One region of the Lactimicrobium sp. genome, then DNA from elsewhere that is predicted to be linked to it. Evidence: riboswitches for the same ligand, from Rfam matches in the RefSeq annotation. Region 1 holds a riboswitch; the other holds the start of a gene.
The links. Region 1 has a riboswitch for thiamine pyrophosphate ahead of SOI44_RS10200 (YkoF family thiamine/hydroxymethylpyrimidine-binding protein). Riboswitches for the same ligand answer to the same signal wherever they lie in the genome.
Positions count from the first base shown of each region.

Region 2: linked by a shared signal. The riboswitch ahead of SOI44_RS08665 (ECF transporter S component) and the one ahead of SOI44_RS10200 (YkoF family thiamine/hydroxymethylpyrimidine-binding protein) in region 1 are both predicted to bind thiamine pyrophosphate.

Region 1 covers NZ_JAZHUW010000056.1:4,744-7,935, reverse strand. The annotation lists gene SOI44_RS10210 (ABC transporter ATP-binding protein) at 1-432, opposite strand, end outside; gene SOI44_RS10205 (ECF transporter S component) at 422-1,024, opposite strand; gene SOI44_RS10200 (YkoF family thiamine/hydroxymethylpyrimidine-binding protein) at 1,049-1,720, opposite strand; TPP riboswitch at 1,756-1,844, opposite strand; gene SOI44_RS10195 (NAD(P)/FAD-dependent oxidoreductase) at 1,970-2,683, opposite strand; gene SOI44_RS10190 (hypothetical protein) at 2,625-2,816, shown strand; gene treR (trehalose operon repressor) at 2,973-3,192, shown strand, end outside.
Region 2 covers NZ_JAZHUW010000036.1:17,591-20,782, reverse strand. The annotation lists partial or broken rRNA gene SOI44_RS08675 (16S ribosomal RNA) at 1-80, opposite strand, end outside; gene SOI44_RS08670 (DUF402 domain-containing protein) at 404-943, opposite strand; gene SOI44_RS08665 (ECF transporter S component) at 1,031-1,591, opposite strand; TPP riboswitch at 1,619-1,705, opposite strand; gene SOI44_RS08660 (GAF domain-containing protein) at 1,743-2,207, shown strand; gene SOI44_RS08655 (aminoglycoside N(3)-acetyltransferase) at 2,208-3,026, opposite strand; gene SOI44_RS08650 (pseudouridine-5'-phosphate glycosidase) at 3,026-3,192, opposite strand, start outside.

The sequences.
Region 1 (3,192 bases):
ATCCAAATGAAGCTGTGCCGAGACTGCCTTAATGCGGCCTGACATTTCCGCCTGCGGAACGCAGATGTTTTCCAGACAGAATTCCATCTCATGACGCAGTGTATCCATACAGAACTGCAGTTGAGGATTCTGAAACAGAACCGTGAGATACGATGCCCGCTTCTGTGCATTCAGTCTTCGAAGATTCTGGCCATACAGGAAAATATCACCAGATGCAAGATATCCGCCATTTTCCGGATAGAGCCCGGAAGCAACGGCTGCCAGCGTACTTTTTCCACTGCCGCTGGCACCGGTGATCACACTGATGCCTTTGTGGATCACAAATGAAGTGTGGTCCAGAATATTCCGCTTTCCGTCTTTGAAATAGCGGAACACAACATTCTTCAGTTCAAGTACCGGCACATCCTCTATTACATGAGAATCAGTCTTCAAGATCTTCGGATACTCCCTCAGCCGCCTTGTATCCCTTCAATACGCCAGCCTTGACAAGGGCATCGCCAAGCGCCGGAGTCAGAAGACCATCAAACACAACTGCACTGATGACTCTGACCACCATCATGATTAACAATACCGGCACGGCAATCTTGTTATAGCCGCTGATCAGAAGATTATATCCCATGGTAAAGAAGGAGCAGATCACAGCAGACAGACACATTGTGCCTCTGTCATAGTGTTTGTACTTCCGCAGCATGATCAGCAGCTCAAAGCCAAACCCCTGAACCAGTCCGGACAGAATAATAATCGGACCAAAGTAGTTTCCCATCAGGCATTCCATGATGGCCGCCAGCAGTTCTGCCACAATGCCAGTGCCAGGCTTGCGCATGACATAGATGCCAAAGGCCCCTGCCATGAAGTAAATACCATAGAACGGCTCATAGCCAAGTGATCCCATACCAGCTGGTGTCAGCAGACCATACAGAATACCGCCGGCATATGTACATCCCATATAAATCACGCCAAACAAAACTGCACAAATTGCAATCAGTAATACATCCTTCAGCTTCCAGCTATTATTGTTCCCCATAATTTCCATCTCCATCCAGCCTGTTTATTTCTCTTCTTCCGGAATATTTGCCGCCACAGTAGCCTCCAGAATGTAGTGACTCAGATGCTCTGCACCATACGTATTCACATAGTTAAAGTAAGCAAAGATGTCCTGCACATCCCCCTTCAGAATCGTGCAGTAATGAGAACTTCTTTCATAAATGCCAAGATCAATCGCATGATTCACAATTGTGGCAATATGCCTCATATAATCTGGGATACCCATCGGATAAAAGGCAATCTTGCACATTACCGGGAAATGGACATCTTTGATCAGCGGTTCATTCACCGGTACATCATCCACATTCATGAACGAATCCGCATCAACATCACCCGGGCAGCCTCTTGAAAAAGTCATCTCCGATGTCATGTGCACGCCAGGTTTGAAGGCATTGATAAAGCATGCCTTTACAGAGTCCATCACATGAACCTGCTTTCCCCGGTAAACCGTCGAAAGCTCATCTGTCATCTGCCATACCTTGTCTGTCTTTGTCTTCTTAAGCGAATCAAGAATGATATTGATGAAATCATCACTCATGATATTCAGCGTAAAACGGCATCCATTCACCTTCAAAGATGTAGGAGAAGAAGCACTGCCGCATCCACAGTCCGAACCACCTGTACTGCAGGCAGTCTTATTGCCATATGTCACATATGGCTTCGTTACTTCACTCATCAAAAAAGACCTCCTTTACCGGAGGCCATCATTACAAAATAATCTCGTTTTCTCCCTACGCTGTCATTACACAGATCAGGTAAACGGGTATCATCTCAGCCACAAGGCACCCCGGAAACTATTGATTGAAGCACAGTGGTTATTTTAATAATCCCACGCTGATGTGTCAACATCATGCCATCAGCTGTTAACGCCCGATGCTGACAGGCCTGCTCTTTGCATATTAGAACAGTTAATTTGTTCTGCCTGTCAGATCTGCATGGCAAGGTTATATGCGGAATGAACTGCATTCAGCAGGTTGGAGATCTTTGCAGAGTCACCAATAACATGTACATGATCTGCGTTTTCCGGAACATCAAACGGAAGACCACGCTTAAAGCCAATGCTTTGTACAATCACATCTGCTGGCAGCCGGACTTCTTTTCCTGTTTCATCCAGGATCGTGAGACTATTTTCATCTGCACTGACGGTCCTGGCAGAAGTATAGATGGGAACATTGTAATATTCGAAGGCATCTCTCAGGAAGCTTGTATTTGCCATACAGCTTCCAGGTGCAATCAGAATATCATCTTTCACTTCTACAATAACAGGCTTTCTGCCACTCTTGGCAATCTCATACGCCATCTCACAGCCAGTGAGTCCGCCGCCGATAATCACGACATTTTCACCATCTTTACAGCCATTACTGATATATTCCTGAGCAGTCAGAAAACGTTCACTTCCAGGCAGATGAAGACGGTTAGGTCCCATTGAGCCTGCAGCAATCACATACTCATCCGTCTCAACATCATCAAGACTTTTTACCTCCGTATGGAACCTGATATCAATATGATTCTTCTCAACCTGTGTTTCATAATATTTCAGGAGTTCTTTGTCCTTCTCCTTGAAGGAGAAAGAGGCAGCGATGCCCCAATGGAAAGCAAAGAGCCATCTGACAGATGCCCAGCTGGAAGTGATCTTCAATCATACAATGAACAGCATCTTCAATCTTCTCCGGCTCTGGCTCAACGGCAGCGTGAATATGGAAGAGACACAGTTTAAGGAACTCTATGGCAATATCATTCTGAACGGAATATATACTTACATCTATAGGTAAAGACAATACTGCAGACAAGTGTGCCAGAGCACATTCTGGCTGGTGAATAAAATACATGTGCTCAGCGCAGATCTGCCTTTGGAAACAGCACCTGTCTCAATTCTGCTATAACATCCACAGATTCTGCCATGTATAATGAAACCCGGAGCAGAATACATGTCAAAATATCAGGAGATTGAAAACAGAATACGGGCACAGATTGAGGATGGAACTTATTCTGCCGGATCACGGCTGCCTGGTGAGCACGAACTCATGGAAGTATATGGGGCATCGCGTGATACCATCCGCAAAGCCTTATCTCTTCTTGCCCAGGATGGCTTCATCCAGAAAGCCAAGGGCATTGGCTCCATTGTGCTGTCCATCAATCGGTTTGAAT
Region 2 (3,192 bases), on a different contig from region 1:
CTGGATCTTCCTCGTTCGACTTGCATGTATTAGGCACGCCGCCAGCGTTTATCCTGAGCCAGGATCAAACTCTTCATTTGACTTGTGCTCACCTGATTCTTACAATCAGGATTTCTTATAAACTCATTGACGTTGTTTGTGTTCTAATCTTTCTGTTCAGTTTTCAAAGATCTGCGCTCTTCCCTTCTCGGAAACAGCTTGTTTATCTTACCTCTTCAGTTTATTTTGTCAACAACTTTTTTTCGAAGTTTATGACTGCTGATCCATGATCATTTCCTGATTCCTGAATCCCTTCTGAAGAAGCTTCATGATCTTACCCTTTTTCCCTCCTATCTGTCAACTGATTTTTATTATCGTGTGATATTGAAACATACAAAAAATACCGCATAGCGGCATCATTTCATTATCTGTTCATATGCAGATATTTGCTGTAATAGTAATCAATACATGACTGGTTAAACGGATCCTCGCCCTTTTCCATTGCGTGGATCAACATCTGCATCTGGTTCTCTACAATCTTTTTCACTTCTTCCGGATAATGCATCTGCCTGGCGTGCTGCGCGAATTCATCTTCATCAAGAATCTGATAGCCGCCATCCGGATACAGCTTGACATCCAGATCATAGTCAATATTCTTGACCGCCTCGCCATCATACACACTTGGGGAAGCGAGATTGCAGTAGTAGTACACACCGGAATGACGGATCATAGAAATAATATTCCACCAGCGGTCATCATAGAAAAAGCAGATCGCTGGTTCTCTTGTCAGCCAGCGTCTTCCATCCGCTTCAATGACCCAGGCACGGTTGGTTACGGCAACGATATGTTTTTTATCAGCTTCCAGCACAAAGCCCTTGCACCATGTGCGGTGCAGGCTGCCATCATGCTTGAAAGACTGGATATATACCATTTGTCCAGGATGTGGGATTAATACTTTTGACATAGCATTTGTTATTCTACTCGTCCCTGACCAAAATAAAAAGTGGATGATTGCATTCTCACCCACTCATATATGTTTCTGCTCTTTCTATTACCTGGCAAACTGCTTCCAGGCACTTGTTTTCTCGAGTCTTTTCAGCAGCAGCGGCACAAGAATGATGCATACAACCAGTGTAGCAAGATTGTACCAGAGGTTATATCCGGCAGAATATACCCAGGCTGCCTTACTGCCGGCAACACTGCCCTCCGGCGGCCAGTAGTACACACCGGATAACAGCTGACTGACATATTTGAGAATCATTGCCAGTGAGATGCCGATGACCTGACGCACGGAACCATTGCGGCCAAGCAGACTGGCCGCACCGACAAACAGCAGCGGCAGGATATAATCGAGCATAAACTGGCCAAGATTCAGCCAGTAGATCGGGAAGCCGCAGATGAATGTCAGCAGAAAGCCGATCATCGCAGTCAGAATGCCATACTTCCAGCCCATGTGGTACGAGGCAATGAATACCGCAGCCAGTTCAATCTCAATTGAGCCTCCCTGCGGCATCTTCAGGAATGGAATGTACTCTCCTGCAAATTTCAGGACGACATACAGTGCTGCATATAATGCCATGTACGAAATAATTCTGATCTTGTTGTTCTTCATAAAAAAACACCCCCGTTTCTGAAGGCGCAAAGAGTGATTGGAACTCCCTACGCTAGTATTACCTAGATCAGGTGATAAGGGTAATTCTCAGCAAATGCACCCCTGTTCACAAAATCATTCTATCACAGGATAGTGTGCTAAGATGTTAAACATGGAAAACAAAAGTCTGATCAGCCAGCAGATCGCAGCCCTGCTGGAAGAACCTGATATGATTGCTGCACTGAGCAATGTTTCTGCCTGCATCAATATGAACTATGCCAATCTCAACTGGGCAGGTTTCTATTTTGTAAAGAACGGTGAACTTGTCCTTGGTCCCTTCCAGGGAAAAACTGCCTGCACACATATTGGTTATAGCAAAGGTGTATGCGGCACCTGCTGGCAGACAAAAAAGCCGCAGCGGATTGCGGATGTACTGTCCTTCCATGGCCACATTGCCTGTGACAGTGACAGCCGCAGTGAATTATGCGTTCCGGTCATTGTCAATGGCGAAGTCATCATGGAAATTGATCTGGATGCTCCTGTAAAGGACAGATTCCGTGAGACCGAAGAAAAAGAAATGCTTGAAGCAGCCGCAGAAATTTCTGCAGCATACCTCAAACATTCCTGGAAAATCTGATTACCGGTACAGTTCAAATACCGAATTGGATTCAAAGTAGCGTGTTGCCTCATCCACGGCATATGCCAGTGGGAAAAACTGAATGCGAGATCCGCCGATCACTGTTTCGCGGACCGCCTTTTTTTTGACCAGTTCACTGCGCACCCGTGTGAAGTCACTGCTGTCCAGATCAAGATCCAGATAATTCTTCCACTGTGGTCCCTGATCTGTCTGCATGCAGCAGCCTTCAATGCGGATCGGCCTGTCATCTGTGCGGTATTCCGCCAGATGCATGCTCGTAGCACTGTCAAAATCACATCCCATCAGCAGCACAAAGCCCTTCATCTCATACATACGGGCTGCCGGGCTCTCCTCAGCAAGAGGAAAATGCAGAGACTGCCGGTTGCACAGCAGTTTGGCATATCTGCCCCATGCCGCATAGGAAACACGTGGATGCTGTGAAAAGATCACACCTTTGCGGCGGCGGAAATTCTCTGCCACCTCACCCATATCAGGAATATCACTCAGCTGGGGATCATACGGCGGGATTGCGCTGCGCACAGATGCATAGGCCTGCGGCTGAATCACCGGATGCTTCCAGGTGGAAGGCTCCGCATTGTCATGGCAGTTCACCGGCATGACAATCGTTCCGTTTTCACCAGCAATATCCATTAATGCATCCACAACCGTCCTTGCCCCGCCAATCACACAGTCAAAAGATGACAGACGGGCATGCACTTCCACAATCATGCCGTCCCGCAGGCCAAGCTTTTTCAGCCCGGCTGTCAGTGTTTCCCTGGTTACGGGGTCATTGACAATATGGTCCGGCGCATATGACATCAGAGTTTACTGTACTCCTTGGCAATTTCCGAACCAACTGCCGCATTGTTATATACAAGATGAATGTTGGCATCCAGAGACTTGCCGGCAGTAATATCTGCAATCTTGGCAAGCAGGAATGGTGTGCACTCCTTGCCATGAATACCCTTTTCATCCATCTCTGCAA